Regions from separate parts of the Peribacillus sp. GL_122 genome, predicted to be linked through region 2. Evidence: riboswitches for the same ligand, from Rfam matches in the RefSeq annotation. Region 2 holds a riboswitch; each other region holds the start of a gene.
The links. Region 2 has a riboswitch for cobalamin ahead of AC3ISB_RS01880 (hypothetical protein). Riboswitches for the same ligand answer to the same signal wherever they lie in the genome.
Positions count from the first base shown of each region.

Region 1 (6,462 bases), 2.0 Mb from region 2:
GCTTTCGGTTTCTGCACCTGGCGGCTCCCAAATACTGTTGAACCATGGCTTGTATTCCGGCTGGATTTTAGTGATGGCTTCTTCAGCTTCGCCATCGGCACCGCCAAATTCCGTTCCTTGTTGTGTGATTAACGGTATGGTAGCAAGAATGACGACCAGGAAAAGCAGCAGTAAACTTTTTTTCATGTTAACGGGCCTCCTTAGATAAAACTCGCAGCAATTTCAATTCGCCTAGATTGTATTTTTTTAAGAAATTCATCACGACGACTGTCAATAACCCCTCACTGATTGCCAAGGGAATTTGGGTCAGGGCAAAAATCCCTGCAAATTTACTGAAAGAGGCCATGAATCCTCCTACCTCGGATGGAAAAGCAAGAGCAAGTTGAACGGAAGTCACCACATAGGTTCCCAAATCTCCAAAAGCAGCTGCCAAGAAAACGGCAAGTGAAAAAGACCACCCCAATTTAGTTGCGCCCTTGAAGACGAAGTAAGCAATGAACGGTCCGCAAACGGCCATGGAAAATGCATTGGCCCCTAATGTCGTCAATCCTCCGTGAGCCAGTAAAACAGCTTGAAATAACAGAACGATGGAGCCAACGACACTCATGGCCAATGGTCCGAATAAAATGGATCCCAAACCAACTCCGGTAGGGTGTGAAGAACTTCCCGTAACGGAAGGAATCTTTAGGGCCGATAAAATGAATACAAATGCACCCGATAGGCCAAGCATCATTTTTGTTTCTGGGTTTTCCCTTACTTTGGATCTAATGGACCGGTAACCCAAGATTAAAAATGGAAGGGTAACGGCCCACCAGAATATAGCCCATTCAATGGGTAAAAAGCCCTCCATGATATGCATGGCCATTGCCCTTTTTGGGACAAAAAGCAGTAAAATGACAAAATAAATAATTTTCCAATTGGTTCTTTTCATTCTTTCTCCTTTCAACACTTTTAATTTTTCTGATCAATCTTGAGAAGAAAGGCGCGCCCAACATAAAAAGCACTTCTCTCAAAGGAAAGAAGTGCGTAATGAACAGGAATTTTGCAGCATAAACCAACCATGGGCCTTTCTGCCTGATCCGCACACCCATCCTCGTAGGTTGAAACAGTTTCACGCTTCATGGCAGGTCTCCTGGCTTTGGTTCATCATCCCATTACATCCTTCCCATCTAATTTGACAGTGGATTAAAGTTAAAGTAATAGGACTTCCCTTTACAGTGGCGGGACCGCTCCGGATTTTCACCGGCTTCCCTTTTAAGCTGAATTCCGAAAAATTCAACACCATAAAACTTATGTAATTATTTAGAAAATTCTCGTATAGTGTACCATAAAGAAATAATTCCAGCTACACTATATTTTTTTTTTGACTAAGTTTGTTGCAAGGAAAGGCCTGTGGGAAGGATATACTCTATTAAACTTTTCTAAACAGTCGGAATAAACTATTGAATTTTGATAAAGTTGTTATATGATAGATAAAGTTAGTTAGAAATGTATATTAAAACCAAATATTATATTTTAAAAGTGCTCTTGTGTGAATAAGCAAGGGATAATAGGGAAATCGGTGAAAATCCGATGCAGCCCCCGCTACTGTAAACGCTGATGAAATTGTCGATAGCCACTGGCATTGTTGCCGGGAAGGGACAAAGTAAAATGAAGCGTAAGCCAGGAAACCTGCTTTTAAAATTGCATGATACTTTTCGGAGGGAAAGGTAGAAGGACTATGACGATTTTGGGAGATTGGGCATTCTTGCCTGGGGCTCCTCATTCATATAGTTTTTTTAAACCTTGACTCTTATGTTAAGGTTTTTTATTTTGCCTTTTCCCTGAACGCAGGAGGAAGAAGATGACTACTTGGAACTTAATGGGTACAAATACACATCTGTTGATTTGTAATGGAAGCAGCTGCATGAAGAAGGGCGGGGAAGAAGTAACCCAAGCGATTCGCGATGAAATTGCTTCCAAAGGACTGGATTTGAAAATCCATACAACCAGGACACGGTGTAACGGAAGATGTAAGGATGCCTGCGTTGTGATTGCCTATCCTCAAGGAAACTGGTATCGAGTGGAAACGCCTGATTTCGGTCGCCAGATTGTCAGCCATATTGATGATGGGGAGTTTGTTCCACAAATGATCTACCAATTCAATGATGGGGAAATGACACCGAATCCAGATTTTCCTGCTCATACGGGTATTTCAAAGAACAAAGCGTAAAAAGGAGATGTCTTAATGAGTACAAACGGTAAATTATTCGTCGTGGGCTTTGGGCCAGGGAATTTTGAACACATTACCAAACGTGCTGTCGAAGCCCTTCAAGAAAGTGACTACATCATTGGTTATAAAACTTATGTTGAACTCATTCAGGGACTGCTCACAGATCAAACGATTATTAGTACGGGTATGACTGAAGAGGTATCACGTGCACAGGAAGCAGTGAAACAAGCGGAGCTGGGTAAGAAAGTTGCGGTAATTTCCAGCGGGGATGCCGGAGTTTACGGAATGGCTGGCTTGGTTTATGAAGTATTGATTGAAAAAGGCTGGAAAGAAGAAACTGGAGTGGGCATTGAGGTCATTCCTGGCATTTCGGCAATCAACTCTTGTGCATCATTACTTGGGGCACCAGTCATGCACGATTCGTGTACGATCAGTCTCAGTGATCATTTAACTCCTTGGGAACTGATCGCTAAAAGGGTTGAAGCAGCTGCAATGGCAGACTTTGTCATTGCCCTGTATAATCCGCGCAGCGGCAGGCGGACCAGGCAAATTGTTGAAACACAGAACATTCTCCTTCGCTACCGTTCGCCCGATACACCTGTCGGGTTGGTGAAAAGTGCTTATCGCGATAGGCAGGATATTGTCATAACCAATTTGAAAGATATGTTGAATCACGATATTGGAATGTTGACCACCGTCATTATTGGTAATTCATCCACCTTTTTATATGATGACAAAATCATCACACCAAGAGGCTATCAGAGGAAATATACTTTGAATTCGGAAAAGCAACCATTGAAGCCGCATCAGCGTCTGCAAAAAGAAGCGGAACCGTGGGCATTAGATCAAGAAGCCGATTCTGTGCAAGAAGTCTTCATCGAATCCGCTGGGGGAGTTGGATTACTTACAAAAGCACCAGAAAAGAAGCCAGCTTCCTTTGAAATGGCAATGGAAGCACTGTCAAGAGTCAAGGGTCAAACCGTTCAGCAATCCATTGAGCCAATTGTTCAGCAAAAAATGGAGTCGGTATTCGAACTTGCCGTTAGTCCAGGTGTGGCGAATAAACAATTCACTCCCAAACAAATGATGACACTTGCGGAAGTTGTCGGGGAAAAGGGCACGATGGAATACACGCCAAATCATAAAATCGTATTAAAGATTCCGACAACGGATCCGGAAGTCATTACGGGGAAATTGCAATCAGCAAACTTTCTATTATCGCCGATTGGAGATGTACTGACATTAAAAGCCTGTGATTTCTGTGATGGTGAAAAAACGGAATCCATTCCTTATGCGGATGAAATACATCGGGTGCTTGGCGGAATGAAAATGCCCAAGGAACTTAACATCGGTTTTAATGGGTGTGGGATGGCTTGTTATAGTGCTGTGATGGATGATATCGGGATTGTCTTCCGAAAAGGGAAGTTCGACTTATTTCTTGGAGCTAAACCGGTTGGAAGAACAGCCCATCCAGGTCAGCCGGTTGCGGAAGGCATTGAACCGGAACAGCTTGTTGAACTGATTACGGACATTGTCGCGGAGTATAAGCAAAATGCCCATCCAAATGAGCGGCTTTTTAAATACTTCAAACGTTCGAAAAAGATACAGAATTTTTCTTATCAGGACATCGCTCCAAAAATAAACATAGAGCCTGCGCCTTGTGAGGACTAATCAAGAGGGGGAAAGTAAATGAAAGCAGTTTTGTTCGTAGGACACGGAAGCCGCTTGGCTTCGGGAAACGAAGAAGTCCTTCATTTTATTGAAAATATGATTCCGGCATTGGATGAGCGCTTCCTTGTAGAAACGTGCTTCTTGGAATTTGCGGCACCGAATATATCCAAAGGCATTGATAATTGTGTAAAACGAGGGGCTACTGAAGTTATCGTCATACCGATCATTTTGTTGCATGCAGGTCATTCGAAATTACATATCCCAGCTGAAATAGAAGATGGGAAAACAAAGTATCCAGAAGTGAAATTCACATATGGCCAAACGATCGGGGTCCACCATGATGTATTGACAATCCTGACAGACCGTCTTGAGGAAGCGGGATTCGATACAACCTCTGAACATGCTGAGACAGCAATATTGCTAATTGGCCGAGGTGGCAGTGATGCTGATGCAAATAGTGATATATATAAAATTTCACGATTATTATGGGAAAAATTAAACGTTAAATGGGTCGAAACAGCTTTCATGGGTGTAACGGACCCGCACGTTGATGAAGGCATTGAGCGATGCACCCGCTTAGGGGCAAAAAAAGTAGTGATGCTGCCATATTTCCTCTTCACAGGGGTGTTGATGGAAAGAATGGAGGATATGCTGAAAGGCTATCAAGAGCTATATCAAGATCAAGAATTCATTTTGGCGAAGTATTTTGGATATCATCCAACATTACAGAACATTCTGCAAGAACGTGTAATTGAAGCTAGTGAAGGCAGATCAAGCGGGGCACGTGATTTGGAAAACTATCGTAAACATGTCGAGGAACATGGGCATGCCCACCATCATCACCATCACGACCACGATCACGATCACGATCACCATCACGACCACGACCACGACCATCACCACGATCACGATGGGCAAGTGGTGGGGACGTCAAAATGATTTTGTTTTTGGCGGGTACAAGTGATGCAAGGGAATTAGCTATTGAGATGCAGCAGGTGGGATTCAAGGTTTTGGCAACTGTTGTAACCGGGTCGGCGGCTAAAAGTTTGCAAGATGCAGGCATATCCACCCGGATTGGCCGATTAACTGCAGAGGATATGACATCTTTAATTTCTGAAAAAGGTTTTCAGGCTGTAGTTGATGCAAGTCACCCATTTGCCGAAGAAGCATCCAAAAACGCCCTTAACGGAGCAAAGGCAGCAAATGTCCCTTATATTCGTTATGAGCGTGAAAGTCAACGGTTTCAGAATGATAAATTGATAGTTGTCCGTGATTATGAAGAAGCTGCCAAACTTGCCGCTGCGAAACGGGGAGTCATCATGCTCACGACCGGAAGTAAAACCCTAGCCGTGTTCGCAAAAGAATTGCTAGGGCTCGAGAATACCAGAGTCATAGCGAGAATGCTGCCACGCATGGACAATATGGAAAAATGTGCGCAGCTGGGCATTGAACAAAAAAATATCGTTGCGATTCAAGGTCCATTTTCCAAAGAATTAAATAAAGCTCTATATGAACAGTATGGCGTCACATTGATGATAACGAAAGAAAGTGGCAAGGTCGGTGCGGTTGATGAGAAATTGGAAGCCGCGTTGGAATGTGGAATAGAAACGATTATGATATCGCGACCGGATGTTGACTATCAAAATGTTCATTCCAGTTTTGATCATGTCATCGCCGAGTTGAATAAACAGCTAAATGAAAAATAGGAGGAATGCAAGATGGATTTTAAAACGGATTTTAAACCACTAACGGTAGACCCAGACAAAATATATGATTATAGCTTCTCGATCATAGCCGAAGAAATGGGCAATCATGATTTTTCTGAAGATGAATGGAAGATCGTCCGCCGGGTCATTCATGCTTCAGCGGATTTTGAATTGGGAAGAAGTGTCATCATCCATCCAAATGCCATTCAAGCTGGTGTGGAAGCAATTCGCAAAGGTAGACATGTCATTGCGGATGTGCAAATGATCGAGAGTGGTACAGGCAAAAAAAGATTTCAAAAACACGGCGGGGACGTTCATTGCTATATTTCAGATCCGGATGTGATGGTCGAAGCAAAACGTTTGAATACGACAAGGGCGATCATTTCGATGCAAAAAGCCGTAAAGGAAAATGAAGGGGGCATTTATGCCATTGGCAATGCACCTACAGCTTTACTTGAGCTCATTCGCCTTATTAAAGAAGGGATTGCAAAACCGGACTTAATCATTGGAATGCCTGTTGGGTTTGTTTCTGCAGCAGAATCGAAAGAGGAACTCGCTAAGATCACGGAAATTCCATTCATTACGAATATTGGCCGAAAAGGTGGAAGTACTGTCACTGTTGCTGCATTGAACGCGATTTCCCTTTTAGCTGATAGTTAAAAATCATGGAAAAGAAAGTAAAAAAAGACCCCTCACAAATGCGTCATGGGTATACGACAGGGGCATGTTCGACTGCCGTGACTAAAGCGGCATTGACTGCATTGATCACGGGGGATGCACTTGAGGAAGCCACGATTTCCTTGCCCATCGGGCGAGATGCCACTTTCACTATTGAGAAATATGATATATCGGAAAATGCGGTTAGTGCTGAAA
Region 1 covers NZ_CM174415.1:2,396,760-2,403,221, forward strand. Annotated here, with positions in the region: gene AC3ISB_RS11550 (energy-coupling factor ABC transporter substrate-binding protein) at 1-186, opposite strand, end outside; gene AC3ISB_RS11555 (energy-coupling factor ABC transporter permease) at 188-931, opposite strand; gene AC3ISB_RS11560 (hypothetical protein) at 952-1,122, opposite strand; cobalamin riboswitch at 1,106-1,301, opposite strand; cobalamin riboswitch at 1,503-1,693, shown strand; gene AC3ISB_RS11565 ((2Fe-2S) ferredoxin domain-containing protein) at 1,844-2,212, shown strand; gene cobJ (precorrin-3B C(17)-methyltransferase) at 2,228-3,883, shown strand; gene AC3ISB_RS11575 (sirohydrochlorin chelatase) at 3,902-4,822, shown strand; gene cobK (precorrin-6A reductase) at 4,819-5,589, shown strand; gene AC3ISB_RS11585 (precorrin-8X methylmutase) at 5,602-6,249, shown strand; gene AC3ISB_RS11590 (cobalt-precorrin-5B (C(1))-methyltransferase) at 6,255-6,462, shown strand, end outside.
Region 1: linked by a shared signal. The riboswitch ahead of AC3ISB_RS11565 ((2Fe-2S) ferredoxin domain-containing protein) and the one ahead of AC3ISB_RS01880 (hypothetical protein) in region 2 are both predicted to bind cobalamin.

Region 2 (6,126 bases):
GGTCTCTTTCTTTGTTTGCTCTTCATTAGTTGGGGTTTCTTCAGGGTTCATCACTTCCTGTTTCAATTCCGAATCGTAAAATTCAACTTCCCCATCGAAACCCTTTGTCGGCTCGAAGGGAACCCAGCCTATCCCTGCAAAATAAACCTCGACCCAGGAATGAGCATTATTATTGGTCACCTTATAAACGGATTCGCCATCAAGGATTGATTTTTCCCCTTCCGTATAACCCTTTACCCACCTTGCAGGTATATTGGCGGCTCTTAGTAAAACGACCATTGCACTTGAAAAATTATCGCAATACCCTATCTGTGTCTCGAATAAAAATTGATCGACATAATCTTGATTGCTCTCCGGATACGGAATATCGTCCTTAGAATAAATGAATTCAGGTCCGTCAAAATAATCCTCAATAGCTTTTGCTTTATCGTACCAATTCGTTTCATTCCTTGTAAGCCGGGATGCCAATTCATATATCCGGTTTGGCAACCCCTCTGGAAGCTGAGTGTTTTTTTCCATTATTAAATCCATCGATTCGTCGGGATCCGTTACCTTCCTTAACTCAGCTATATCAAAACTCGGCATATCATAGAAAAGCTCATACTCTTTCAGGGACAGTCGTTCGCCATTATCCTGTTCGGAAATAACTTTGTCCATACCCTGATAATATTTGAAATCCATCCCGTTTTTGGCCTCAATCTTTTTTAAATACCCGGACTGCGGATGAAGGATATGGGAATATGATTCCGTCATGGACACTTTTGCCGTCATTTCTTCTGTCCTCACCACTTCAGGTACGTCGTAAATATCTAAAGAAGCCATATCCTGTCCGTTGGAAAAAGTGTGAAAGTCCGTTTCCAGTATCGAAACCCACCCTTTACCGGTATAAGTATCCTTGTTCTCGACTTTCCAGTAATGTCCTGCAGGAGCATTATTATAAAAAACGATGGAACTATCCGGCTCTATCGAACCGCCAAGTTCCGAATCGTCTTCATCATATCCGACACTTTTACGCTTCGAACCACCTTCTTCTTTCCCCGCTTTATCAGAATAGGAAGTAATATAAGGCACTGGGTCCGGCCACTGCGGAGAGAGCTTCGGGGCAGCGAAACCAACAAGGACACTTACCAAAATCATGCCGGTCAGCATCAAGATCCACTTATTGATGGAAGCCATCGGAAACTTAATCCTCTCCTGTATCGTTAGCCGCAGCAGGGACAGTAAGCCTAGCATCAAGAAGCCGATGATGATGATTCTAATCATTGCCATATCCCCCACATAAGGAGTGAATGTGTCAAGTACAGATATAAAAATCACCGTTAACATAAAAAAGAAAAAGATGCTTTGCCTCACCATCACCCAGTAATGGATCAAATATGTTACAAGCCAAAGAAGGACAAAAAATAGCAACGTTCGAAATGGATTTGTGATCAACTCCCAATTCCCATCATATATAAAACCAAGATTGCCCTTAAAATCCGCTAGAAATCCTTTCAGCCATGACAATTGAAATAAAGCGTCTTTTGAATGGAGGAACTGTAATGAAATCATTATATAAGCACTAATGAGAATAAATCGGATTGACCAATGTATGCGGAAATAATGCAGTAGCAGGGAATAGAGCAAAAATAAGATAAAAATGATGATATTACCTGTATCGGTGAGTTTATCGACAGGCCTTAACCATTCAGTAATCAACACCAGACCAAATACATACATCAGGACATGCATGAACCTTTCCAACTTTTCGGTAGTGACATTCATTTTGCCATCACCTCTGATCTATCAATCTTTAGTTGGCCATGTTCAAAAAAGCTAACCTTTATCCCCCTCGAAACAGCTGTAGAACTTGACAACCTTTCCTCATCAGTAAGATCCGCCTGTTTCTTAACACATAACATTAATCCCTGATTAGGCCGGAAAGCACTCAATATGTCCACCTTTTCTAATGTTAAGTCTGAAACGATGAATATCACACAAGCGTTTGCCGGAAGAATTCCCTTCCTGACGTTTTTGTTCAATGCGTTTACAACACTCGGCTCCTCTTTAACAAGTCTGTAAAAAATCTTTCGTTTCTGGTTATTGCCTGCTGCTGCCGGTATGATCATCCTCGATCCCATACTCACATACCCAATTTCCATGCCTTTCTTTAACATGGCGTGGGCAACGGAAGCCGCCATTACAATGGATTCTTCGAATAAATCCGACGGCTTATCATCAAGCATGATGAATACATCCCGGTTTTTCTGCACTTCGAATTCCTTCGTCATGATTTCACTCGTTCTGGCCGTCGCCTTCCAATTAATCCATGATAACTGATCGCCTGGCTGATATTCCCTTACTCCGGATACCACTGAATGTTCACGTTGTGTTTTCTTTGTTGAAACAACTGCCCCCTGATTGAACACTCGATCAAGATCACTGTAGGCAAGCTCATGATAACGAGGAAAAACAGTTATTTTCAGAGGTGAACTATATATCGCTTCCTTTTCGACTAACCCGAAAAAGTCCCCAATCCAAAAGCGGATCGATTGAAACGAATGCTCTCCACGCTCCATGTCTTCCAAGGTATATGACATGCTGAAAGTACGCCTGAATCCCGGAAAGATAATTATTTTCCTTTGGAATCCCGTATCTTCCAGCCGCTGAGGCAATTCCTCCTCTATCACCATAAATAATAGGGGCAGCCGGTTTTTACGGGTAAACGTCAATGCTATTTCAACAGATTCGCCGGCCTGGCATTCCCTTTTATTGACCTTTCTCTCAACGGTCAAATCATGCAGCGGATAAAACAGCAGAATCGAAGCGTACACAGAAAACGGCAAAAACGAATAAAAAATGAACCAACTGACAAAACCGCCTTGAAACATTGCATAGCAAAAGGAAACGGTCATGAGTAATACAAGTCCGACCACACTCATATTTCCCCTTAAAATGTTGATGAATTTGCGCATTAGGTCATAGCCCGCTTCACAGGCACCTGTGTTGTCGCCACAACTTCATGTATCACCATTCCAGCATCGAAGCCATCATAATTCGCTTCAGGTTTCAAAATAAGCCGGTGGGAAAATACGAATGGAACTAAATATTGAACATCGTCCGGCAGAACATAGTCCCTGCCCTGGATCAGCGCGTAAGCTTGGGATGCTTTCATCAATGCTATCGATCCACGCGGGCTTACACCTAAATAGACCCCTTCATGCGCACGTGTTCGATTCGCCAATTCAACAATATATCGTTTTATTGTGTCGTCCACTATCACAGCTTTTACCTCAGCCTGTAATTCTATCAATTCATCCAATGTGATGACGGATTCCAGCTCTTCAAGCGGTACCGTGTATTGAGCTCTATTAAGAACCTCTATCTCTTCTTCCACACCTGGATAGCCCATTTTCATTTTTAATAGGAATCTATCCAATTGAGCCTCCGGAAGCGGATATGTTCCCTCGTACTCGATCGGATTTTGTGTCGCCATTACGAAGAACGGCTTCTCCAATCCCCTTGTGACACCATCAATCGTCACACTTGCCTCTTCCATGGCTTCAAGCAATGCAGACTGAGTTTTCGGCGAGGTCCGGTTAATTTCATCGGCTAAAATAATATGTCCCATTATCGGACCCGGCCTAAAAATGAATTCTTGTTCCTTAGGATTGAAAATCGAAACACCAGTAACATCAGAAGGAAGTAAATCAGGTGTGAATTGAATTCGCTTAAAGCTTGCACCTATAGATTTTGCCAGTGCCCTTACCATGACTGTCTTCCCCACGCCCGGAACATCCTCCAATAAGACATGTCCACCGGAAAGGAGTGCCACGATACTTAGTTCTGCTATATCTCGTTTTCCGATAATCACCTTTTCGATATTCCCCAGAACCATTTCCAGTTTTTGATTGACCTGCTTATAAATCATTCTCTACCTCCCGGGATTCACAGATTCACATTATCACTATTATTTCATACCTTTTCTATATCAAGGATTTTACATTAAGCTCCAATTAAACCTTACATTGTAAGTTTACTAGATATTCGGTAAACCATAAACGAATTTGTCTAAAAAATATTAATGCGGTCTATTGAAAAAGGTATGGTAAACTGTTGCTAAGTGAATATGAACCTTGCAGAAAAAGGTGCTGCATTGTCAGCTTAATAGGGAATTCGGTTTAAAACCGAAGCTGTTTCCGCAACTGTAAGTGCTAATGAAATAAGATGCATACCACTATTTGAGGATGTAATCGCACGCCGATTACCGTCCATTTAACCCAAATGGGAAGGTTCTTAGAGTAAAATGATGCACAAGCCAGGAGACCTGCCTTTTTTAATCGTATTATGCTCTTCGGAAGATAGGAGATTGTACGGCTCTCCCATCTTTTTTCTACTATAGATACATAGATGCCCGAAGCCGACCAAAACTCTTGGTCGGCTATTTGTCTTGCAGGGAAAAGCAATACGGAGGTCATTCACCCAATACGTAAAAGGAGGAAGATTTATGGCAAAGAAGGACTTTCGTTTTTTATGCTACCCATACATGCGTGAGTCCGTATCGACCGTCGATTTTGAAATCCGCACAGACTCATTGACGACACAAATCGGCTTGGCCGCCTCGCTAACTGAGGACATCCCCGATGTATACCGTGACTTAATGGAATTGTTGCCCATGGCTTACCATTTAAATGGTTCAGTCCGAGGGAAATTAGCCATTACCGGCGATGATCTCGACCGTTTAAGTGCAATCTACGACCGGTATGTCGCTGAAGTGAAGGATCAAATCGAAACATTCGTCCTTCCACAAGGATCAACCGCAGCATGTACTTTGCATACTTGCCGCAGTGAAGCCAAAAAGTCCGTGCGAGCTTTACACAAGGTAAGTCTGGAAAAGGAAATTCCAGGAATACTTTTTGATTACGCTCACTTGCTTGCAAATGTGTTATTCGTGATGGCAGTCTATGTCAATAAGCAACAGGGGATCGAGGAGATTCCTTTTATAAGTAAATCATACCCAACCAAACCCATGAAAAAGAAAACGGAGGAATAAATAATGAAGAGAACCCTACGATTCAGTTGGATTTCCATGCTGATGCTTACGCTTTTCCTTACCGGATGCGGAGTGAACGATGATCAATCCTCAAAGGATAATAAAGAGACTAAAAAGGGCGAAGAATTCAAGGATTATTCCGTTACGGATGATACTGGTAAGAAAATAAAATTCGAGAAAATCCCGGAAAAGGTCGTTTCACTACAGCCAAGCAATACGGAAATTTTATTTGCCCTTGAACAGGGTGATAAAGTCGTTGGCGTGACAGACTTCGATAATTATCCAAAGGAAGCGAAGGATATCGAACATGTTTCAGACTCTGTTAATATAAATGCAGAAAAAATCATTGCCTTGAAACCTGATGCCATTATTGCTTATACCATTGGTGATGAAACGGCACTGAAACCACTCGAAGATGCCGGCATCCCTGTATTCATCATTAAATCTGCGGCAAATTTCGATGATGTATATGGTGATATCGGGCAGATTGCTAAAGTGATGGGCGTTGCCGAAAAAGGGGATGAATTAGTGAAAGATATCAAATCCCAAATTACAAGTGTCGAAGAAAAAGTGAAAACTTTAGATGAAAAGGAACAAACATACTTTGAAATTAGCCCTGCTCCGGAAATCTATACAACAGGATCGGAGACCTTCCAAAATGAAATCCTGGACACTGCCGGCATAAAAAACATCTTTGATGACCAAAAAGGCTGGGTTAAAGTATCCGATGAAGAAATCGTCAAAAGGAACCCTAAATCCATCATCACCACCGCCACGTATTCAGATGATGCCGTTGGTGAAATTAAATCTCGTAAGGGCTGGGAAGATATCGATGCGGTGAAGAACGATGACGTCCATTTGCTTGATGAAAATGTCATGTCACGTCCTGGACCAAGGATCGGGGAAGCTGTTGAACTCGCAGCAAAAACTGTTTATCCTGACTTGTTCAAATAACACGATAGGAGGATGCGCCAAAATTAATCGGCGCATCCTTTTCCTTTTTCCGCACCTTTCATCAGGTCAATGAAGCCACGCCCTTCCGATCTGTACATTTTAAGGAAACTTCCTTTCCGTCTTGTTTATGCTAAAATGAA
Region 2 covers NZ_CM174415.1:371,745-377,870, reverse strand. Annotated here, with positions in the region: gene AC3ISB_RS01895 (DUF4129 domain-containing transglutaminase family protein) at 1-1,764, opposite strand, end outside; gene AC3ISB_RS01890 (DUF58 domain-containing protein) at 1,761-2,921, opposite strand; gene AC3ISB_RS01885 (AAA family ATPase) at 2,954-3,910, opposite strand; cobalamin riboswitch at 4,109-4,328, shown strand; gene AC3ISB_RS01880 (hypothetical protein) at 4,487-5,032, shown strand; gene AC3ISB_RS01875 (ABC transporter substrate-binding protein) at 5,036-5,986, shown strand.

Region 3 (6,462 bases), 400 kb from region 2:
AAATCCTATCTGACCTGCTGAATCAGGTCGTGAATCTGGTATTTATCTTAGTCGTTTTTGGGCATACCCAATTTTTAAGCGGCTGGAGCCGGGAAGAAATCATATTCATTTATGGATTCTTCCTTATCCCATTTGCCCTTTTTTCTGCCTTTTTCAACATCTGGGATTTTAATGACCGCTATATCGTCAAAGGTGAAATGGATCGGATATTAACAAGACCGATACATAGCCTGTTTCAAGTCATTTTAGAAAGAATCGAACTAGAAGCGTTATTTGGTGTTGTGACCGGTTTGATCATTATATTCTATTCGGGGATTTCATTGGATCTTCAGCTTGCGTGGTATGACCCGATTCTTTTCATCATTTTTGCAATAGGCGGGGCCCTTGCTTATGCAGCCATATTCGTTGCGATAGCAAGTATTGGGTTCTGGTCGGATGCGAAAACATCCATCATGCCAATGATGTACAATATCGGGAACTACGGGCGCTATCCAGTTGATATTTATAATAAGGTCATCCGTTTTGTCCTTACATGGGTGCTGCCATTCGCGTTTGTTGGTGTCTATCCGGCATCTTATTTCCTAAGAAAAGAAGAGTGGTATGCATATGCATTTGCCACACCTGTAATCGGGGTTTCCTTTTTCGTGATATCCGTTTTCATATGGAATCAGGGAGTGAAGAGGTACCGCGGGGCAGGGAACTAAAAAAACCCCTTCAACAGCATTCATGTTGAAGGGGTTTTTGTTTAGTTCCGTTTTTTCTTTCTTTCAATATATCTTGCTTGTGCTTCAACATATTGCTGCTTTTCCTCTTCCGTTTCCGGTATGACCTGAGGTACGTTTGTCGGCTTACCGTCTTCATCAATGGCGAGCATCGTTAAAAAAGCGCGTGCCGTAAGCTGTTTTTCACCTGTTAATAGGTTCTCACGCTCCACTTTCACGAATACCTCCATTGATGTGCGATGAGCACAGGTGACATAAGCTTCAAGGTTGATCGCATCCCCTGTCTTGATGGGGGCCAAAAAATCAAAAGAGTCGCTTGAAGCAGTCACAACGGGTTTTCGACAATGACGCATAGCTGAAATGCAGGCTATTTTATCAACATATGCCATTACTTTTCCGCCAAAGATGGTATTGTGATGATTTGTATCCGGTGGAAAAACAAGGTCGGTTAAAAAAGTCCGTGACTGCTGTGTTGGATGGGCAACGTTCTTTTCAATCATTGGCCTGTTGGTTTGGCTAAAAGGTTTTCACGGACGATTTTTGCTGCTTCGACCATGTTTTTCAGGGAAGCGACGGTTTCCGGGATACCCCTTGTTTTCAGGCCGCAGTCGGGATTGATCCAAAACTGGTCTTTATCCAATACCTTGATGCCCCGTTCAATCATATCGACCATTTCTTCCACTGCGGGCACACGCGGGCTGTGAATATCATACACACCCAGGCCAATACCTTTTTCATATGTTTTTTCCTCGAATGCGGAAGCAAGCTCCCCATGACTACGAGATGTTTCGATGGAAATTACATCAGCATCGAGGGAGGAGATGACATCCATGAAACTGTTGAAGTCGCAATAGCACATATGCGTATGAATTTGGGTTGTATCCTCCACGCTTGATGTGGATATCAAGAATGAATTCACAGCCCAGTTTAAATACTCGTCGCGATCGTTCTTTTTCAATGGCAGACCTTCTCTAAGTGCAGGCTCATCAACCTGAATCATTTTAATTCCAGCGGATTCCAATGCAATGACTTCCTTTTCCAAAGCGAGTGCCAGCTGATAGCAAACATTCTCCCTGGAAATATCATCACGGACAAATGACCAATTTAAAATCGTAACAGGACCTGTAAGCATTCCCTTTACCGTCTTCTTCGTCAGTGATTGTGCGTACACACTTTCCCTTACTGTCATCGGTTCGATGAAATGGATGTCGCCGTAGATGACTGGTGGTTTCACGCAGCGGGACCCATAGGATTGTACCCAACCCTTTTCCAGAAAGACGAAACCGCCTAACTTATGGCCGAAGTATTCAACCATATCCGTCCGTTCGAATTCCCCGTGAACGAGAACATCCAAACCGATTTCTTCTTGGATTTCGATCCACCTGCCGATTTCTTCGTTTACGAATGTTTCATATTTCTGAGCGGTCCATTCTCCTCTTTTGAATTTCCCGCGTGCTTGTTTAACTTCAAATGTCTGCGGAAAGCTACCGATGGTAGTCGAAGGAAGGAAAGGCAATTTGAAAAATTCCTGTTGTTTTTGGTAACGCTCTTTAAATGGAATGTGACGGCCGGCGGTCCTGCTTTTAACCTTTTCGACTTTCGATTGTACAGTCCCATGATTCCGTGCATTTGAACTTGCTAACGTTTGAACCGTAAATTTATTGGCATCGACTTTTTCGGTGATTGCTTCAAAGCCTTGATTATTCCCTTTGACCAAGAGTGTGATTTCCTCAAGTTTCTCATCAGCGAAAGCAAGGGCCTGTTTCACTTCTTTTGAAAGTGCGGTTTCATTCCGAACGGTCACTGGGACATGAAGCAGGGAACAAGAGGGCTGAAGCCAGATTTGGTCTTCGGCTACCTTTTTCTTAAGAGTCTCGATTAATTGAATTTTTTTCGATAAATCAGATAGCCAAATGTTTTTTCCGTCAATCACACCTGCAGCAAGCACTTTGTCCTTTGGGAAGCCGAATGCTTCAAGATTACTTAGATTCCTCCCTTTATCATGTACAAAATCAAGACCGATTCCTTGGACTTTTAATTCGATGACTTCTTGGTAGTGTTCCACGGCATCAAAGTATGTTTGTAGCATGATGTTCAGGTTTGGTGCTGCTTCATTCAGCTTTTCATATAGGTAAGTAACAGTTTGCATATCATCCTTGGAAATGGATGAAACAAGAGAAGGTTCGTCCATTTGTACCCACTTCACGCCTTCTTGCTCCAACTCCCGCAGGATTTGCGTGTATAGGGGAAGCAAGCTCAGGATGATACTAGGGATCTCTTGTTTATTGAAGCCTTTGGAAAGGGAGATGAAGGTATAAGGTCCAATCAACACGGGCTTCGTTTCAATCCCTAGCTTTTCCTTGGCTTCCCGATATGCTGCAAGTGGTTTATTTTCTGTTAAAGTCAGCTGTGGCAGTTTTAATTCAGGGACAATATAGTGATAGTTCGTATTGAACCATTTCGTCATTTCGGAAGCGACTTGATCATTGTTTCCGCGAGCCATTGAATAATATACGGAAAGGGGAACCCTACCGCCTTCATAGGCTGAATAACGTTCAGGTACAAGACCGAACATGACGGACATATCGAGCATTTGATCATAGAAAGTGAAGTCGTTGACAGGAATGATATCAATGCCCCGTTGCTTTTGTTTTTGTATGTTGCCTAAACGGATTGCCTTTAGTTGTGCCGTAAATTCCGCTTCATCGATTTTACCTGACCAGTAAGCTTCCAATGTACGTTTCCATTCACGATCTTCCCCGATTCGTGGGTAACCCAAACTACTGCTTTTCAAAATTCCCATCCTCCTACATTCATTTTATTGAACAATAAAAAAAGCATCCCCAACCGTCAAAAGAGAAAGTTAGAAATGCTTAAAATAAGAGGCATGCAGAATGCCCCTTACAATTATAAGGTCCCTAACACCTCCCTATCTCCCGTAGGTTAAAACAGTGTTGTCGAAATAGGCAGGTCTCCTGACTTAGGGATTATCATTAGCGGCGGCCTTCCCGATCTTTTGATCAGTGGCATATTGGATGGCGCTAACACTCCCATTACAGTGGCGGGACCGTGCCGGAATTACACCGGACTTCCCTTTTAATCCTAATTTAAAATTAGGAACCTATTTCCACATATGAAATTTTACAAAACCTGCCTTTATAAACTGTTTGCAGGCCGAAGATTTTTAAAATAAAAACTATTATAAAAATTTAGACAATCTTAACATATCCGACCAAAAGGGTCAACATGGAAAAAAAGATTCGGGAAAAGAATCAGTTTATTGAGTGTGTGGTTGATAAGTATGAGGTCTGTACCTAAAAAAGAATATATTGTTTGGACAGGGAGTATGTATAGAGAGAGTGGCGTTTTGAAATGGGGCGTGGGGGATGACTTTCTACATCTTGATTGCAGGAATCATTTTTTGCATGGTGATGAGCATTCGTACGTTATTTCTTGTTGAGTCGGGAGGAAAGAAGTTTTCTCTGGAGGATATGCTGTGGCTTGGCAATTTATATGCGACGATATTGGTTGGATTTGCACTGATTTATTTATTATACGAGCTTCAGAATCATTCGGTGATTCTTGATATGGGCAATCGGTTGGATGGCACTTTCTATGAACAGTTGAAGACTTCCTTTTACTTCAGTGCGATGACGATGTTTTCTGTAGGGTATGGAGATATAGCCCCGATTGGCATGGGCAGGATGATAGCTACCATTCAGGCTTTCATCGGGTATACACTGCCGGCAGCGTTCGTAATTCGGACAGTTATCGATTTGGAGCAGAAAGATAGGAAGGGTAAATGAAAGTTGTGTTTCTTTCGATTATTGGGTACTCTTACCATAATGAAAGAAATGGAGGGTTCAATATGACTGTTAAAATTGGAGAAAAAGCACCTGATTTCAAACTCCCTGCAAACAATGGTGAAATGGTTTCCCTATCGGATTTAAAGGGGAAAAACATTGTTTTATATTTTTATCCAAAAGACATGACGCCAGGTTGCACGACGGAGGCCTGTGATTTCCGGGACCATAATGAGCAATTCGAGGAATTGAACGCGGTCATCATTGGTATTAGCCCAGATCCAGCGGCACGTCATGAAAAATTCATCGAAAAACATGGATTGCCTTTTCTGCTGCTGGCTGACGAGAATCATGAAGCGGCCGAATCATTTGATGTGTGGCAATTGAAAAAGAACTTCGGCAAGGAGTATATGGGCATTGAACGTTCAACTTTCCTGATAGATAAGGCTGGTAAGGTAGTCAAAGAATGGCGTAAAGTAAAAGTCAAAGGCCACGTCGAAGAAGCGCTTGAAACTCTTCGCGACCTCGAAAAATAAGGGACAGGCAGATGAAGGATGAGCGAATAACGAAGCTTGCAGCCAGGCTGATTCATCATTCGATACAAATACAGCCAAAAGAGAGAATCCTCATACGGGGGCATATCAACACGAAACCGTTATTGAAAGAGCTGATTGATGAAATATACAGAGTGGGTGCTTATCCATATGTAGAACTCGAAGACGATGAGATAAGCCGCCACCTGTTACAAGGGAATGTGAAGGAACAACTTGACACATCTTCGCAATGGGCTCTGAAGAAATATACGGATATCGATGCAGTCATTATCATCACAGGGGAAGAAAACGATGTGGAAATGACTGATGTTCCCATCGAGAGGCACCGTCTTCAAGGGGAGGCTATGAATTCCCCCACTCTTTTCTATGTAAACAACCGACGTTGGGTCTTACTTAATTATCCCACCAACGCATCAGCGCAAAAAGCCGGCATGACCTTCAACAGGTACCAAGACTTTCTGTTGAACGTATGCACCATGGATTACGGGAAAATGGAGGCGGCCTTGAAACCGTTAAAACAATTGATGGAACGGACTGACAAAGTCAGGATCGTTTCACCAGGGACAGATTTGACCTTTTCCATTAAAGGTATGCCGGCCATCATATGTGCCGGAAAAAAGAATTTACCGGATGGGGAAGTGTTTACAGCACCCATAAAAGATAGTCTCAATGGAAGGATATCCTTCAACACACCCACAACCTATGAAGGAATCACCTTTAGTGACATAGAATTAAACTTGGAAAAGGGAAAAATCATTAAAGCAACTTCCAATCGTGACTCTGAAATGAACCAAATTCTGAATATTGATGAAGGGTCCCGGTTTATCGGGGAGTTTGCAATTGGAATCAATCCATACATATTGGAACCTATGGACGATATATTGTTCGATGAGAAAATAACCGGGAGTCTGCACTTGGCTATTGGGCTTGCTTATGAAGAAGCGGATAATGGAAACCGATCATCGATACATTGGGATATGGTCTTGATCCAGCGTCCCGAATATGGGGGCGGTGACATCTATTTTGACGACGTCCCGATTAGAAGGGATGGCGTTTTCATTTTGCCGGAATTACATGCATTAAACCCAAATTCTTTTAAAAAAAGCCTTTTTTAATAAGGGTAAGGCTTTTGTCCAACTCAAAAAGGGGACACCTGAATATGCTTTATTAAGGGAATACCTCCTCAAAGAAAGTTGCGCGGGACACATAGAGCCCGTGTTTTTTTATGTTAATTAAAAGGGAGAGATAAACATGTTAATACTTTCGACTGTCATTCCGAATGAAGGCATCCAAACGAAGATGATGGAAGCTTTTCCTGATTTGAACTTCATTTATCAAAAAGGATGGACTGATGGGCCGCTTCGTGAAGCGAAAATACTAATT
Region 3 covers NZ_CM174415.1:773,011-779,472, forward strand. Annotated here, with positions in the region: gene AC3ISB_RS03680 (ABC transporter permease) at 1-704, shown strand, start outside; gene AC3ISB_RS03685 (acyl-CoA thioesterase) at 746-1,222, opposite strand; gene metE (5-methyltetrahydropteroyltriglutamate--homocysteine S-methyltransferase) at 1,219-3,525, opposite strand; cobalamin riboswitch at 3,671-3,862, opposite strand; gene AC3ISB_RS03695 (potassium channel family protein) at 4,109-4,528, shown strand; gene bcp (thioredoxin-dependent thiol peroxidase) at 4,591-5,061, shown strand; gene AC3ISB_RS03705 (aminopeptidase) at 5,073-6,194, shown strand; gene AC3ISB_RS03710 (D-2-hydroxyacid dehydrogenase) at 6,331-6,462, shown strand, end outside.
Region 3: linked by a shared signal. The riboswitch ahead of metE (5-methyltetrahydropteroyltriglutamate--homocysteine S-methyltransferase) and the one ahead of AC3ISB_RS01880 (hypothetical protein) in region 2 are both predicted to bind cobalamin.